Regions from separate parts of the Arthrobacter sp. LAPM80 genome, predicted to be linked through region 2. Evidence: riboswitches for the same ligand, from Rfam matches in the RefSeq annotation. Region 2 holds a riboswitch; each other region holds the start of a gene.
The links. Region 2 has a riboswitch for S-adenosylmethionine ahead of AAGW05_RS07710 (bifunctional o-acetylhomoserine/o-acetylserine sulfhydrylase). Riboswitches for the same ligand answer to the same signal wherever they lie in the genome.
Positions count from the first base shown of each region.

Region 1 (4,205 bases), on a different contig from region 2:
ACAGCCTGGGTGCAGGTTTCAGCCGTTTCCCCTGCACTGGCCGAGCAGCGCGCCAAGGGGCTGGACGTTCTCCTGCTTGACCGCGGCTACGACAGCGACCTTGCCGCGCGCGCCCCGTGGCTGCTCATGGGTGCCAAGACCCTTTCCTATGCGGTGAACATGGCCGCCCTGCGCCACGCCCACAAGCTGGGCGCCGATGACGTTATCTTCACCAGTGGCGACTCGCTCGTGTTGGAGGGGCCCACGTCGTCCGTTCTGTTGGCACACATATCCGACGACTCGGGCGTCCCCGTCAAGCGGCTCATCACCCCCCACCTTGACACCGGGATCCTGCCCGGCACAACGCAGGGCGCACTTTTTGCCGCGGCGAAGGCTGCAGGATGGGAGCTTGGCTACGGCCCCGTGACCCCCGCGGACCTGCTCGACGCCGACGCCGTGTGGCTCATTTCAAGCATGCGTCTGCTGGCACCAGTGAACACCATCGACGGTGCGGAAATCGGCACCAGGGACATCCGGGAACGGCTCAGCGCAGAACTCTCGGCGCTGCTGGCACAGACCCTCTGAACTACGCCACGGGCAATTTCCTGCGCAGCTGGTTGCCCAGTGCCATGATGAGCAGCGTCATCGCCACAAAACCCACGGCGATGAAAAGGCAGGTCAGCAGCACGCCCGCATATCCGCCGTCCGACGGGTTCAGGAACGGGTAGGCGTACCACCCTGTGGCGGCGCCGCGGGTCAGGGAATAGGCCAGGTATGCCAGCGGAAACACCACCGCGACGGCCACGCGCTTGAGCGGGATTCCGTGGCGGGGCGGCTGGATCAGCCAATCGGCCACCACCGCGACAGGCATGACGTAGTGCAGCCAGGTGTTGATCCACGGAAGCAGGGAGCCCAGATCGACGTCCCTCAGCAGCGCGCTAAAGACAATGCCAACCAGGGCCATGCACACCACCGAGATGCAGCGCAGCAAAGCCCACGCCGGCCCCAAATCTTTCCCGCGCCACGTCAGCACCGAGTCCACGACAAGGACGACGGCGGCGAAGATGTTGGAGAGGTTGGTGAAATAGCTGAAGAAGTTCAACACGCTGAAGCCGTGGCCGATGTGGATACCCAGCTGGGTTCCGACGGCAATGAGCGTCACCGCCCCGCACAGGAAACGGACGGCGGCAAAGGCGCGGCTGGAGGTCATGGAGCCTATTCTGCCAGTTCACGGCGTCACCGCCCCGCATCCCCGGCGTCACGTTGTGCCACACTCTGGAACTAGTGGGTGCCTGCGGGGGTGGATGTGCTACTTTCAAGGGGAGTAATGAGTGCCAGCACAAAGCCCTGACTTGCTGGCCGGCAACCCTCTTTCCGGCGGGGTGCCTCAGGTGAATACTCGGCAAACCCAGCTACCAACGGCTGATGTTTGCAAGCGCGAACCCTCCTGCGGTGGAGCCCTTTGTATTAAGCACCGCCACCAGCGTCCGCTTGCAAATGCCAGCCACTTGCAATGAGGAGACATCATGTCCGCGGAAGAATCCCCCCTGGCCTACCGGCTCATCACCGGCCCCGACGACCGCTCCTTTTGTGAGCGTATTTCCGAAGCCCTGGCAGACGGCTACGTCCTGCACGGCGGGCCCGCGGTGACGTTCAACGGCACCTCGGTGATCGCGGCCCAGGCAGTGGTTCTCCCGCAGGCAATTGCCACCAGCGATGCCGCAGTCGCCAATGCCGTTGATGACCTCGACGCCGAGCTGGAGTTCGATGGCGAGGGCATCGCATGAGCTACGCCGGCGACCTAGCCCCCGACACGGCCTGGGACCGGGTGGCTGCCGGGGCCGTCCTCGTTGACGTGCGCACCGACGGCGAATGGGCCCACATCGGCGTCCCCGACACCTCAACCCTGGACACCGAGCCTGTCTTCATCCAGTGGAACCTGGCCGACGGAACGAACAACCCCCAGTTCCTGACCCAGCTGCAGGCAGCCGTGCCCACCGGGAAGCCACTCGTGTTCCTGTGCCGTTCGGGAGCGCGCTCCATTGCCGCAGCCGAGGCCGCAACGGCCGCCGGCTACACGGCCTACAACATTCTCGAGGGCTTTGAGGGCGTGCCCGACAGCTACGGCGACAGGGTGGCCAACGGCTGGAAGAACCGCAACCTGCCCTGGCACTGACACGCCACTGAGCCCCAACGCACCGCCCACACAGCACCGCGGTACGCCAATCGTCCGACGATTGTGCCGCCGTCGTGCTTAAAACAAGTACGCACCACCAGCGACAGCCAAGGAAACGCAATTGAGCAACTTTAACGAGCACGCAGCCACGTGGGCCCAGGACACCCGGGCCGTGCGTGGCGGGCTTGACCGCACCAACTTTCAGGAAACCTCCGAAGCCCTTTTCCTGAACTCCGGCTTTGTGTACGAGTCCGCCGAGGCCGCCGAGCAGGCGTTCACCGGCGAGGTCGACAGGTTCGTGTACTCGCGCTACGGCAACCCGACGGTGGCAACGTTTCAGGAACGGCTGCGCCTGCTCGAGGGCAAGGAGGCGTGCTTTGCGACGGCGTCGGGCATGTCGGCCGTGTTCACGGCCCTGGGTGCGCTGTTGGCTGCCGGGGACCGCGTGGTGGCTGCTCGCTCGCTCTTTGGCTCCTGCTTCGTGATCCTGAACGAACTGCTCCCGCGCTGGGGCGTGGAGACGGTGTTCGTTGACGGACCGGATCTTCAGCAGTGGCGCGAGGCGTTGTCGGTGCCCACCACGGCGGTGTTCTTTGAGTCGCCGTCGAACCCGATGCAGGAAATCGTTGACGTGCAGGCGGTGTGCGACCTCGCCCACGCCGCCGGCGCCCAGGTGGTGGCCGACAACGTGTTCGCCACCCCGCTGCTGCAGCGCTGCGGCGACTTCGGCGCTGACATCATCGTGTACTCGGGCACCAAGCACATTGACGGGCAGGGCCGGGTTTTGGGCGGGGCGATCCTTGGCACGAAGGAATTCATTGACGGCCCCGTCAGGAACCTGATGCGCCACACCGGGCCCGCCTTGTCTTCATTCAATGCCTGGGTGCTGACCAAGGGCCTTGAAACCATGAGCCTGCGCGTCAACCATTCATGCAACAACGCGCTGGCCCTGGGTGAGTTCCTTCAGGCGCAGCCGCAGGTTGCGCGCGTGCTGTACCCGCACCTGCCATCGCACCCGCAATTCGAGCTGGCCAAAAAGCAGATGAAGGCCGGCGGCACTGTGCTGACCTTCGAGCTTGCTGCTCCTGCCGGTGGGACCAGGAAGGATGCGGCGTTTGCACTGCTGAATGCGCTGCAGGTCATCGACATCTCCAACAATCTCGGCGACGCGAAGTCCCTCATCACCCACCCGGCCACCACGACGCACCGCGCCATGGGTCCCGAGGGTCGTGCCGCGATCGGGCTGTCCGACGGTTTCCTGCGCCTGTCGGTCGGGCTGGAGGACCTCGAGGATCTCAAGTCCGATCTGGCCGGGGCCCTGGCCGCAATCTAGCCGGCCCGCCTCGTTGAGGCTGGAAGCACGACGGCGGCGGGGCCCCTTCCCTTGACGGTCACCCGCCGACGTCGTACTTTATGCGCGGAGTCGTACTTTATGCGCGGATCAGTCCTGGAAGTACTCGATCTCGGCGCCGATGGTGTTTAGGCGCTCGGCCAGGTCCTCGTAGCCGCGCTCGATCACGTAAATGTTGCGCAGTTCGGACGTGCCTTTCGCGGCCAGCATGGCCAGCAGGATGCAGGCGGCGGGGCGAAGGGCCGGAGGGCAGCCGATTTCCGCTGCACGCCAGGCGACGGGGCCCTTGATGTCGATGCGGTGCGGGTCAAGCAGGCGGACGCCGGCGCCGAGGCGGTTCAGTTCCGTCAGGTAAATGGCGCGGCCCTCGTAGACCCAGTCGTGGATGAGCGTTGTACCCTCGGCGCACGAGGCGATCACGGCGAAGAACGGCAGGTTGTCAATGTTCAGCCCCGGGAACGGCATGGCGTGGATCTTATCCGGTGCGGCCTTCAGCTCAGACGGCAAGGTGGTGATGTCCACCAGGCGGGTCTTGCCGTTGCGGGCCATGTACTCGGGGGACTTGAGGTAGCGGAAGCCCATCTGCTCGAGCACCTTGAGTTCAATTTCCATGAACTCAATGGGAACGCGTGTCACGGTGACCTCGGACTTCGTCACGATACCGGCGGTGATCAGGCTCATGGCCTCGATGGGGTCCTC
Region 1 is NZ_JBCHVD010000006.1:82,525-86,729, forward strand. Features, by position in the region: gene AAGW05_RS08205 (aminodeoxychorismate lyase) at 1-564, shown strand, start outside; gene AAGW05_RS08210 (Pr6Pr family membrane protein) at 566-1,189, opposite strand; SAM riboswitch class IV at 1,303-1,423, shown strand; gene AAGW05_RS08215 (DUF1737 domain-containing protein) at 1,506-1,766, shown strand; gene AAGW05_RS08220 (rhodanese-like domain-containing protein) at 1,763-2,155, shown strand; gene AAGW05_RS08225 (O-succinylhomoserine sulfhydrylase) at 2,277-3,488, shown strand; gene AAGW05_RS08230 (UDP-N-acetylglucosamine 1-carboxyvinyltransferase) at 3,597-4,205, opposite strand, start outside.
Region 1: another riboswitch for S-adenosylmethionine. It lies ahead of AAGW05_RS08215 (DUF1737 domain-containing protein); the one in region 2 lies ahead of AAGW05_RS07710 (bifunctional o-acetylhomoserine/o-acetylserine sulfhydrylase).

Region 2 (4,205 bases):
CCAGCCGTCCTCCTCGGAGTCGCCGCGGCTGACGTGCGTGCTGCCGGTGAGGGCGTGCTCAATGAGGACGGCGTTGTCGCCAGCCTCATTGAGCGTTCCCCAGCATTCAAAGGCCATGGTCACCGAGGGCAGGATGCCCCCGGCTTCCAGCGGCAGCGCACCGATATGGATCGAGCGCAGCAGCCCGCCGCCTTGGCCGACGGCGGCAGCCCAGGAGGTGCCGGCCGGCTCGGGAGTGCCGGTTTCAGTCTCAGGGGAAAACACTTTCTGCTCCGTCGCCGTATGAATCAGGTGAGTCATTTAGCTCACGGATTTTGCGGCGCGGAACCCGGCTTCGAGGTCGGCGAGGATGTCGGTGATGTTCTCCAGTCCCACCGAGAGGCGCACCAGGCCAGGGCGGACACCGGCGGCAAGCTGCTGCTCCGGTGAAAGTTGGGCGTGGGTGGTCGACGCCGGGTGGATGACAAGGGAGCGCACGTCGCCGATGTTGGCAACATGTGAGTGCAGTTCAAGGCCGTCGACGAAGCGCTTGCCTGCCTCGGCCCCGCCCACAATGTCAAAGGCGATGACGGCGCCTGTGCCCTTGGGACCGTACTTGCGGCCGCGCTCGAACCACGGGCTGGAGGGGATACCGGCATACGCCACGGCCTCGACGTTCTCGTTTTCCTCCAGCCAGCTCGCCACGGCGACGGCGTTGCTCACGTGGCGCTCGACGCGCAGGCTCAGGGTTTCGATGCCCTGGGCAATGAGGAAGGCGTTGAAGGGTGCGACGGCGGAGCCCAGGTCGCGCAGCAGCTGCACCCGGGCCTTGAGGATGTAGGCCAGGTTGGCACCCAGTGCGCTGCCCACACCCAGGTCGCGGGCGTAGACCAGGCCGTTGTAGGAATCATCGGGGGTGTTGAAGCCGGGGAACTTCTCCGGGTTGGCAGCGAAGTCGAACTTGCCGCCGTCGACAATCACGCCCGCGATGGCGTTGCCATGGCCGCCAAGGTACTTGGTGGCGGAGTGGATGACGATGTCGGCGCCCCATTCAAGCGGGCGGATCAGGTACGGGGTGGCCAGGGTGTTATCCACCAGCAGCGGCACACCTGCCTCGTGGGCGATGGCGCTGATGTTCTCAATGTCAAGGACGTCCTGGCGCGGGTTGGAGACAACCTCGCCGAAGAAGGCCTTGGTGTTGGGGCGCACGGCTGCACGCCACCCGTCAAGGTCATCGGGGTCGGAAACGAAGGTGACCTCGATGCCGAGCTTGCGAAGGGTGTTGGCGAACAGGTTGTACGTTCCGCCGTAGATGCTCGGGCTGGAGACGATGTGGTCGCCGGCTTCGGCAAGGTTCAAGATGGCGAAAGTGGTTGCCGCCTGGCCTGAGGCTAGCAGCAGGGCCGCCACACCGCCTTCGAGGCTGGCGATGCGCTGTTCGACGGCGTCCTGGGTGGGGTTGCCGATGCGGGTGTAAATCGGCTCCAGCTCGGCCAGGGCGAACCGCGCTGCGGCGCTTTCGGCTGAGGGGAAAACGAAGGATGATGTCTGGTAGATCGGCAGGGCGCGTGCACCGGTGGTGACGTCCGGCTCCTGGCCTACGTGGATCTGACGGGTTTCAAATGACCAACCGTTGCTCATGGATGTATTCCTTCACACTAGAGGCCTGCAGCAAAGCCCTCCTGCGCATCGTGCGTGCAGGGCTCTGGCGTCGATGGCCCGCGCTTGCACCGGAACCGGTCGGTTCGGTGCCAGGTCTTCACCCGGGGCACCCCACCGCGGATGGAGGGTTGCCGGTCAGCAAGCCGGGGCTAATTGCTGACACTCATGACCTATTTCCAGTGTGGAAGAAACACCTCTCCGCCGCAAGATTGTGACGAGTTTATGACTTTTCGCGAACATCTGCTTGAAATTCGGCCCAAAAAGTGGTTCATGGCGAACAAGTGGCTGACTGCGGCGCCACGTTCCGTGAGTGTCCACTTGACGTCGCTTGGCCGTTGCTGCGGCGGTTCAAGACGACGATATGTGGACACTCGTGGCAGCGTTGAGTTGCGTACGGGGCCTACTTGCCCAATCCAGCCCTTCGCAGCGCCTCGGCCATGGCGGTGTTGGCCGACGGCGGGGCGGCCTTCGTGGCCGACGGCGGCGCGGCCTTCGTGGCGGACGGCGGGGCAGCGTTGGGCCGCGCGCCAGCCTGTCCCGGCCCCCTCCGGCCCGCCCCGGCGCCCTGACCCTGGGCGCCCTGGCCCCCGGCGCGCGGCTGGCTGCGCACCGGGGTGCGGGAGCCGGCGTCGTGCTTGGAAGTACCACCAGGGGAAGCAGCATCGTCATCCAGGCGCAGGGTCAAGGAGATGCGCTTGCGTTCGGGCTCGACCTCCAGGACCTTGACCCGGACCACCTGCCCGGATTTAACCACTGTGTGCGGGTCAGACACGAAGGATTTGCTCATGGCCGATACGTGGACCAGCCCGTCCTGATGCACACCGATGTCCACGAACGCGCCGAACGCTGCAACGTTGGAGACCGTACCTTCAAGGATCATGCCGGGGCGCAGGTCGGTGATCTTCTCGACGCCGTCGGTGAAGGTTGCCGTTTCGAAGCGCGGGCGGGGGTCGCGGCCAGGCTTTTGCAGCTCGGAAACAATATCAGCAATGGTGGGCAGGCCGAAGCTGCCGTCGACAAAATCGGCAGGGTTCACGGCGGCAACCGCGCCGACACCGCCGGCGATGTCGGCCGGTTTGGCGCCGACGGCGGCGAGGATCTTGCGCGCTACGCCGTACGCCTCCGGGTGCACGCTCGAGGCGTCAAGCGGCTCCGCTCCCCCGGTGATGCGCAGGAATCCGGCACACTGCTCGAAGGCCTTCGGTCCCAGCCGGGCGACCTTGAGCAGCTCGCGGCGCTTGGTGAAGGGGCCGTTTTCGTTCCTGTGGGCCACAATGTTCTCGCTCAGGAGCGGCCCGACGCCGGCAACCCTCGCCAACAGCGCGGGCGAGGCCGTGTTCAGGTCGACGCCGACGGCGTTCACGCAGTCCTCCACGACGGCGCCGAGGGAGCGTTCAAGCTTCGCCGGAGTGAGGTCGTGCTGGTACTGGCCCACCCCGATGGACTTCGGGTCGATTTTGACCAGTTCGGCCAGCGGGTCCTGCAGCCGTCGGGCAATGGACACGGCGCCGCGCAGGGACACATCCATGCCGGGCAGTTCCGCGCCGGCAAGTGCCGAGGCCGAATACACGGAGGCGCCTGCCTCCGATACAACGAGCTTTGTCACCTGGCGTTCCGGTGCGATGCGCTTGAGCTCTGCCACGAGTTCGGTGGCGAGCTTGTCTGTTTCCCGGCTGGCCGTGCCGTTGCCGATGGCGACAAGTTCGACGTCGTACTTTTGCGCAAGGGCGAGCAAAGTGGCCAGGGATTCATTCCACTTCCGGACCGGAGCGTGGGGGTAGATGGTGTCGGTGGCGGCGACCTTGCCCGTGCCGTCAACCACGGCAACCTTGGTTCCTGTGCGCAGGCCCGGATCCAGGCCGAGGGTGGCCCGGTTTCCGGCGGGCGCGGCGAGCAGCACATCACGCAGGTTGGCGGCAAAGACCCGGACCGATTCCTCCTCCGCACTTTGGAAAAGCCGCACGCGCAGGTCAACTGAAAGGCGGGTCAGGACGCGGGTGCGCCAGGCGAGCCGGGCGCTTGTCATGAGCCATGAGTCGGCGGCCCGACCGGAATCGACGATGCCCAGGGAGTGGGCCACCGCGTTTTCATAACCGGCCCGGGCCTGCGCCTGAGCGTCGGCGTCGCGGGGGTCACCCTCGCTCAGGTCGAGGGAAAGCACACCTTCTTTTTCGCCACGCAGCAGGGCAAGGACCCGGTGGCTGGGCAGGGTGTGCGGGGGCTGGGCGAAGTCGAAGTAGTCCTTGAACTTCTCGCCCTCGGCGTCCTTGCCGGTTTTCACCGAGGAACGAAGACGGCCCTTTTTCCACAGCCTTTCGCGCAGCTCCCCCACGAGTGCCGCGTCGGCTCCCGCCCGCTCAATCAGGATGGACCGTGCCCCGGCGAGGGCGTCATCAGCGGTGGCCACGCCGCGGCCTGCGTCAACGAAGGAATCCGCTTCCACCGCAGGGAACCGTGACGGGTCTTTTAGAAGCGCGTCGAGCAGGGGTTCCAGTCCGGCCTCGCGGGCGGCGTCGGCTTTGGTCTTGCGGGTTGACTTATATGGAAGGTACAGGTCCTCGAGG
Region 2 is NZ_JBCHVD010000005.1:177,972-182,176, forward strand. Features, by position in the region: gene metX (homoserine O-acetyltransferase MetX) at 1-264, opposite strand, end outside; gene AAGW05_RS07710 (bifunctional o-acetylhomoserine/o-acetylserine sulfhydrylase) at 301-1,620, opposite strand; SAM riboswitch class IV at 1,696-1,812, opposite strand; gene AAGW05_RS07715 (Tex family protein) at 2,042-4,205, opposite strand, start outside.

Region 3 (4,205 bases), on a different contig from region 2:
CGCATGGCGACGGCCGGCGCGATCATCGGGCTGGCGGTGCCCGGCGTCGAGGTTGAAAACATTGCCACCACGGCAAAAACCATGCCCGGCTTCCCTGCACTGTGGGCGGCCATGGTCGCACAGACCGCGGCGGTTAAAGCCGGAGCGTAGGACATGGCAAAGGATTACAGCAACTGGGACGAGTCCGATGTCCGCGTGCGGGCCAACAAGAAGGGCAGCCGGCCGCGCACCAAGGACAGGCCCGCCCACGAGGACGCCGTCATCGGGCGGATTGTCACGGTTGACCGCGGGCGCTACACGGCCATCGTGGATGAAAACCAGCCCTCCGAACGCACCCTGATCGCAGCACGGGCCAGGGAACTGCGGCGCAATCCCGTGGTGGCCGGAGACTTCGTATCCCTCGTGGGCGACACCACCGGCAAGCCCGACACCCTGGCAAGGCTTGTGCGCATCGAGGAGCGCCGCACGCTGCTACGCCGCAGCGCCGACGACACCGATCCCATCGAGCGGGTGGTGGTGGCCAACGCGGACCAGCTTGTCATCGTCGTGGCCGCGGCCAACCCGGAGCCACGCACAGGCTTCATCGACCGCGCCCTGGTTGCCGCCTACGACGCAGGCATCGCCCCGCTGTTGCTGATCACCAAGACAGACATCAAGGACCCGTCCGAGCTGCTGGCCAACTACGAGCATCTGGACATGACTGTCATCATCAGCCGCACGGCAGCCGACGGCGCCTCGGGCATTGATGCGCGCAGCGACGACGGCGACTCCGCACTGCTCGCTGGCGGCGCGGTGGAGCAGCTGCACGGCTACCTCGACGGGAAGGTCAGTGTGCTTGTTGGCCATTCGGGTGTGGGCAAGTCAACCATGGTCAATGCCCTGACAGGTTCTCAGCGGGCCACCGGCGGAGTCAATGCCGTCACGGGCCGCGGCCGCCACACGTCCTCCTCCGCGCTCGCCCTGCAGTTGCAGGATGCGCTGCCGGGCTCGTGGATCATCGACACCCCCGGCATCCGCTCCTTTGGGCTGGCCCATGTGGATCCCGACAGGATCCTGCATGCCTTCCCCGACCTCCAACCAGGCACTGACGACTGCGAACGCGGCTGCAAGCACGACACCGCAGCGGTGAACTGCGGGCTTGACCCGTACGTTGCAGCAGGTCACGCCGGTCCGTCGGGACCTGCCCGCCTTGCCTCGCTGCGCCGTCTGCTGGGCACAAGCGATCGGACAGAGGGCCGGGCCGCTGAAAAGGAACTGGGCGTCACGGACTGACCCGTCCTCTTCTGCGCCGGACTCACACCCGGGTTCGGCGCATAACGGTTTATGCGCCGGGTCCAACCTCGAACTCAACGCATAACGGAGCGGGCCACCTGCATTGTGCAGGCGTTCGGGTGCCACGACCGGCGTCTAACCGGGTGTTTGGCGCAAACCACGATAGCGTGATCTACATGACGATCGAACACCAGACCTACAACGACGACCTCCGCCTGGCCCACGTGCTGGCCGACAGCGTGGATTCCCTCACCATGTCCCGTTTCAAGGCCCTTGACCTGGCCATCGAGACCAAGCCGGACCTGACCCCGGTGACGGATGCGGACAAGGCCGCAGAGGAGTCGATCCGCAGTCAGCTGGCCCGGGCACGTCCGCGCGATGCCGTCCTGGGCGAGGAGTTTGGCAGCACGGGCCAGGGTTCGCGCCGCTGGATCATCGATCCCATCGACGGCACAAAGAACTTCGTCCGTGGAGTCCCCGTCTGGGCCACGCTGATCGCACTCGTTGACGACGGCGTCCCCGTGGTCGGGCTGGTCAGCGCCCCCGCACTGGGCAAGCGCTGGTGGGCCGCGCAGGGCACCGGCGCCTACATGGGCAGGTCGCTCGCCGCCGCCACGCGCATCCGCGTCTCCAACGTCTCCGAGCTCAAGGACGCCTCCATGTCCTACTCGTCCCTGAAGGGCTGGGCCGAGCGCGGCAACCGCGACGAGTTCATCTCCCTCACCGACGACGTCTGGCGCACCCGCGCGTACGGCGATTTCTGGTCGTACTGCATGGTCGCCGAGGGCAGCGTCGACATCGCCTGCGAGCCCGAACTCAACCTCCACGACATGGCCGCGCTCGTTCCGATCATCACCGAGGCGGGGGGCCGTTTCACCTCGCTCGAGGGCGCCGACGGCCCCTTCGGCGGCAACGCCCTTGCCACCAATTCCATCCTCCACACCGAGGTGCTGCAGCGCCTTAACCCGGCTTGGGATGACCTTCTGGGCTAGCTCCACGCCCCAGCACAGGTGGGTTAAGAACGACGGCGGCCTCCCGCCGTCGTTCTTTTTTCCCACCGTTCGCCGGGCCCGCCGCGTTACGCAACGTAATAGATGCGCAGGCGCGGATCTTGGGCTAATCTTCTTTGCATAGGTCACGAGTGCCAGCGCTAAACCCCGGTTTGCTGGCCGGCAACCCTCCTTTCGCGGCGGGGTGCCCCGGGTGACGACCTGGCCAGGCCGGAGCGGTCTTGGCAAGCGCGGACTCCTTGGCAGCGCCAGGGGTCCTTCCGTTGAAGGAATTTTTTCATGAGCCATGCCCTGTTGGAAAAGACCACCCTCGCCGACTCACCCCTGCTGCCGGTCGTGGGCCAGGATCTGGCCGCCCCGCTGATCCAGGGCGGCCACGTGCGGTACGCCAACCTCGACTACGCGGCGTCGGCCCCGGCCGTCGAAGAGGTGGCCGCCCACCTGAACGAGGTGCTCCCCTACTACGCCAGTGTGCACCGCGGGGCCGGATTCGCCTCGCAGGTCAGCACATCCGTGTATGAAAATGCGCGCCGCATTGTGGCTGAATTTGTGCGCGCGCGTGAGGACGACACCGTCATCTTCACCCGCAACACGACGGACTCACTGAACCTCTTGGCCGGCTGCGTCGACAGCATCCTCAAGCAGCGCGGCTACGTCGAGGGCCGTTCCAACGCACATGGCGAGGTGCTGTACCTGGACCTGGAGCACCACGCGAACCTGCTGCCGTGGCAGGCGCTGCCGCACCGATCCGTCGTCGCCGGCTCATCGATCGCCGCGACCCTTGCCCGCGTTGAGACGCAGCTGCGCGCCGGAAACGTCCTTCTGCTGGCCGTCACGGGTGCCTCGAATGTCACGGGCGAGGTGCTCCCTGTGGCGGAACTGGCCGCCCTGGCCCACCAATACGGGGCACGCATCGTGGTCGACGCCGCCCAGCTGGCCCCGCACCGCCGCATTGACCTGACTGCCAGCGGCATCGATTACCTGGCATTCTCGGGCCACAAGCTCTATGCGCCGTTTGGTTCAGGCGTCTTGGTTGGCCGACCCGACTGGCTCGATGCCGGCACACCCCACCTCGCCGGCGGCGGCGCCGTGCGGGAGGTCCGGCTCGAATCGACCACCTGGACCGACGGCCCCGCCCGCCACGAGGCCGGCTCCCCCAACGTCCTCGGCGCCGCAACCCTGGCCAAGGCAGCCACCGTCCTTGCCGGCCTTGACGCGGACGACTGGCACAACCACGAACAGCTCCTGCGCGCCCACCTCGTGGCAGGCTTCGAGGCGCTCGACGGCGTCAACGTCCACTCCCTGTTCTCCGACTCCGCCACCCACCCTGGCTGCGGCAGCATCGGCGTCGTGAACTTCTCGGTCACCGGGTACGACGCCGGACTGGTCGCCGCATACCTTTCCGCCGAGCACGGCGTGGGCGTGCGCGACGGCAAGTTCTGCGCCCACCCGCTGCTGAACCGCCTCGGCCTTCCCTCCGGATCCCTGCGGGCAAGCTTTGGTGTCGGATCCCGCAGCGAGGATGCGCAGCGGCTCATTGACGGCATCACCACCTTGCTGCGTGACGGATTGGGCTGGGACTACGTCGTTGACGCCGGCCGCTGGGTACCCGCCAACGACAACAGGTCCTACCCCGAATGGGCGCCGAACACCCCGGGCACCGCGGGCGCAGCCCCCTGCGCCGCCGCCTAACCCAGACGCTCGGTTACTTTCGGTCTGCTTGCGCCAGACGCTCGGTTACTTTCTGCGGGTTTGCAGCAGACGCTCGGTTATCAACCAACCGAGCGTTGCCACAACAAGCACCGAATGTAACCGAGCGTTTGGGGGGCGGGTAAAGTTGAACGGCACATCCGGCACAACTTTTCAGGAGCACCATGGCAGGCACAGGCGGACCGGTTTTTGACGCGGAACGGCGCAGGGACA
Region 3 is NZ_JBCHVD010000001.1:207,851-212,055, reverse strand. Features, by position in the region: gene aroA (3-phosphoshikimate 1-carboxyvinyltransferase) at 1-150, shown strand, start outside; gene rsgA (ribosome small subunit-dependent GTPase A) at 154-1,272, shown strand; gene hisN (histidinol-phosphatase) at 1,449-2,264, shown strand; SAM riboswitch class IV at 2,406-2,519, shown strand; gene AAGW05_RS00900 (aminotransferase class V-fold PLP-dependent enzyme) at 2,562-3,974, shown strand; gene AAGW05_RS00895 (class I SAM-dependent methyltransferase) at 4,157-4,205, shown strand, end outside.
Region 3: another riboswitch for S-adenosylmethionine. It lies ahead of AAGW05_RS00900 (aminotransferase class V-fold PLP-dependent enzyme); the one in region 2 lies ahead of AAGW05_RS07710 (bifunctional o-acetylhomoserine/o-acetylserine sulfhydrylase).

Region 4 (4,205 bases), on a different contig from region 2:
AGAGCAACAGTGACTTCCTCGTTGCCGGCCGCCGCCTTGGCCCTTTCCTGTACACAGGCACCATGGCCGCCGTCGTCCTCGGTGGCGCGTCAACAGTTGGCGGCGTGGGGCTCGGCTACAAGTTCGGCATCTCGGGCATGTGGCTGGTGGTCGCCATCGGCGTCGGCGTGCTGCTGCTGAGCGTGCTGTTCGCACCCACCCTGCAAAAACTGAAGATTTACACCGTCTCACAAATGCTGAGCCTGCGCTACGGCCAGGAAACAACGAAGGTTTCAGGCATCGTCATGCTGGCCTACACCATCATGATTTCGGCAACCTCAACCGGCGCCTACGCCACCATCTTCGTGGTGCTCTTCGGCTGGGACCGCTGGCTGGCGATCGCCGTCGGTGGCGCCATCGTGCTGGTCTACTCCACCATTGGCGGCATGTGGTCCATCACCCTGGCCGACCAGGTGCAGTTCGTCATCAAGACAGTCGGCGTCTTCCTCCTCATGCTCCCCTTCGCCTGGAATGCAGCCGGCGGGATTGACGGCATCAAGGAACGCGTTGATGCAAGCTTCTTCCAGTGGGACGGCATCGGCACCCAGACCATCATCACGTACTTCGTTGTCTACACGCTGGGCCTGCTCATCGGCCAGGACATCTGGCAGCGAGTCTTCACCGCCCGCACCCCCGAAGTTGCCCGCTGGGGCGGCGCCACGGCCGGCATGTACTGCATCCTGTACGGTGTTGCCGGCGCCCTGATCGGCCTGGCAGCCCGTGTGGCCCTCCCCGACATTGATGTCGCCACCCTGGGCAAGGACGTTGTATATGCCGAAGTTGCCACCCACTTGCTGCCGATGGGCATCGGCGGCATCGTTCTGGCCGCCGCCGTCGCTGCCATGATGTCCACGGCCTCAGGCTCCCTGATCGCCGCCGCAACGGTGGCACGCAAGGACGTCGTCCCGTTCGTGGCCAGCTGGTTCGGCAAGAAGATCGACAGCTCTGACACCTCCAACCCCGAGCACGACGTGAACGCCAACCGCCTGTATGTGCTGGTCCTTGGCATCGTGGTGGTGCTGATCTCCATCGTGGTCAATGACGTGGTGTTTGCCCTGACCATCGCGTACGACATCCTTGTCGGCGGCCTGCTCGTCGCCATCATCGGTGGCCTGGTATGGAAGCGCGGAACCGGCCTGGGCGCCGCCTGGTCCATCGCTGTCGGCTGCGTCCTGACCATCGTCCTGCTTGTCCTGTACGCCACAGGGGCGATCCCCAGTGCCGATGGCATCTACGCCAACGAGCCCATCTACTTCGGCCTCATCGCCGCGCTTGTGGTCTACGTCGTGGTTTCCCTGCGGACCCCGGCAACCCCGGCCCACATCCGCAAGGCCTGGGACGACCGCCTGGCAGCAGCATCCACCGACTCCAATGCAGACGACATTGAAACGGTTGCCTCCAAGTAGCCTCCCGCTTTGCAACCAGCCCGCAAAAAACGGCGAGCAATCACCCAGAGATCGTGATTGCTCGTCGTTTTTTGCGGGCTGGTTACTTAAAGTACGACGGCGGCTGGCTACGTCATATATGACGCCGCCAGCCGCTGCCGCATGCGACGGGAGTAGTGTTGTTCCAACTTCAAGAGATGCGATGCCAAGCTCCGACTGGTCGCACGCCAACCCCAGGCTTCATGGGTGGTTCAGATGACGAAGCGGCCCGCTGCCGTCCGGCGCAGGCAAGAGCACACAAAGGTCCTGACCATGACTGTTACAAATGTGGCACCCGCAAAATCCCTTCAGGCCGGCGCTCTGGCACGTCCATCCGGCATCCCCGTACTTCCTGCCGTGGACTTGAATCTTGGCACCGTTACGTTTGTCACGCCCGCAGGACACCATGCCTATTGGTCTGCGGAGGCAGAACAACTGGTGCAGGCGCTGACCCAGGCGGTGCGCCCGGCCAGGTGGATTCCTGGCATCGGCACCTTGGTTGTCACGGTGGCGCAGACAGGAGTGCGGGCCGGGCGTGGCGTCGGCTTCAGGCTGGCGAAACAGTAGGGCTGTCCCGACGCGGCGGCATGCTTGTCCCCTGTCATTCGATGACGGCGATCACGGCCCCCTGGGCAACTTCGTCCCCCTCGGCGACCCGCAGGCGGACCGTTCCGGCCGCCGGGGAGTAAATTTCGGCGTCGACCTTGTCAATGGACACCTCGGCGAGGAGATGCTTTTCCTGCACCGGATCGCCGTCGGCTACGTACCAGGTGGACAGCACGCCAGGCTCGGAGGCGTCTCCCGTCATCATCGGGAACAGGATCTCGGGCATTCGACAACCGCCTTCAGGACAGCGGCGCCGATACGGACGGCCGTTGGCTACACAGCCTATGCCAGTTCCTCGGCGCAGGGAATGGATCGGTCGGGCGCAGGCCCCGGCCAGAATTGCGGCGGACCGAAACCGCTTCCCTAGGCCCACCGGCCACTATTACGGCCAATAAGGCGCTACAGTGATGGCTGACTTTGAGGAGCATCACCGTGCCTGAACGCATACCAACAGCCGCTGAAATCAAGCGCTGGCGCCAATACCTGGCCGACGAACGCGCTGAAGCTTCCGTATACCGTGACCTTGCCATGCGCCGTGACGGTGAGGAGCAGACCATCCTGCTCTCCCTGGCGGCAGCCGAGGGCCGCCACGAGCAGCACTGGCTCGGGCTTTTGGGCGAACACGCGAAAAAGCCCGTCCACCCATCCCTGCACAACCGCCTGCTTGGCCTGCTGGCCCGGCGCTTTGGTTCGGTCTTCGTGCTGGCACTGGCCCAACGCGCGGAGTCCCGCTCCCCCTACGCCACTGACGCCGACGCCACCGACACCATGGCTGCCGACGAGGCAATCCACGAGGAGGTTGTCCGCGGTCTGGCAACCCGTGGACGCATCCGCCTTTCTGGATCCTTCCGTGCCGCGGTTTTCGGCGCAAACGACGGCCTTGTCAGCAACCTCTCACTTGTTGTTGGCATGGGGGCGACCGGGGTGTCCAGCCAAGTGGTCCTGTTCAGCGGCGTGTTCGGTCTGCTGGCGGGTGCACTGTCCATGGGCGCCGGGGAATATGTCTCCGTCAGGTCCCAGCGTGAGCTGATCGACGCTTCCCAGCCGACCCAGGTTACGCTGACAGCGGCCCCCTCCCTGGATCTTGAGAACAACGAACTCGTACTCGTTTATCTGGCGCGCGGCATGTCCCGTGAAACTGCGGAACACCGTGCGGCCGAGCGCCTGGGCCAGTACAGCTGCGACTGCGACCCCAGCACGTCGCTGCAGCCGGACAAGTTCGAGGAAGTCGACGAGCACGAGACCCTCGGCACCGCGTGGGGGGCCGCGACGTCGAGCTTTTGCTTCTTCGCCTCGGGTGCCATCATCCCCATCATTCCGTTCCTCTTTGGCCTGACAGGGATGGGTGCGCTCCTGCTCTCCTGCGTGCTTGTCGGCATCACACTCATGGGAACTGGCGCCGTGGTGGGCCTGCTTTCGGGCGCTTCCCCGTTGTGGCGCGGCCTGCGCCAGCTGGGCATCGGCATGGGAGCCGCCGCCGCGACGTACCTTCTCGGCCTGGCGTCTGGCGGCCTGATCGGGTCATAATCCCGCAGTTCCCGGTGAGGATGGGAGTGCCCGGCGCCCGCAGGCGGCTAACCGGCGACGACGGCGCAAGCCTCCTGCACTGAATCCACAATGTGCACGTGGGCCGCCATGGCACGGCCCGCGGCCAATGTTGTCAACAGCTGCGTCACGGGCACCTCTTCCTCCCAATAGCGCCGACCCACCAGCACCATGGGGGCGACTGCGCCCTCTGCGGCGTAGTAGTTCTCACACGCGTCCTGGAAGATCTCCTGAACCGTCCCCGCGGCGCCGGGCAGGAACACAATGCCACCCCGGGACCTGTCAAGCAGGACCGCCTCGCGCAGGGCGTTGGTGAAGTACTTGGCAATTTTCGTGGCAAAGACGTTGGGCGGTTCGTGACCGTAGAACCAGGTGGGAATGCCAAGGGTCGGCGCCCCCTGCGGGTATTCCTCGACCACCTCGAACGCGGCCCTTGCCCACTCGGTGACCGAGGGGCGGAAGCCGGGGACGGCTGCCAAGGTGAGCAAGGCACCTTCGAGGGTCCCGGCGTCGTATGTTGATAGGTAGGCACCAAGGTTGGCGGCCTCCATGGCGCCAGGCCCGCCACCTGTCGCGACGAGGAACCCCGCA
Region 4 is NZ_JBCHVD010000002.1:82,727-86,931, reverse strand. Features, by position in the region: gene AAGW05_RS02780 (sodium:solute symporter) at 1-1,445, shown strand, start outside; SAM riboswitch class IV at 1,613-1,724, shown strand; gene AAGW05_RS02775 (hypothetical protein) at 1,737-2,030, shown strand; gene AAGW05_RS02770 (biotin/lipoyl-containing protein) at 2,065-2,295, opposite strand; gene AAGW05_RS02765 (VIT1/CCC1 transporter family protein) at 2,502-3,596, shown strand; gene AAGW05_RS02760 (LOG family protein) at 3,644-4,205, opposite strand, start outside.
Region 4: another riboswitch for S-adenosylmethionine. It lies ahead of AAGW05_RS02775 (hypothetical protein); the one in region 2 lies ahead of AAGW05_RS07710 (bifunctional o-acetylhomoserine/o-acetylserine sulfhydrylase).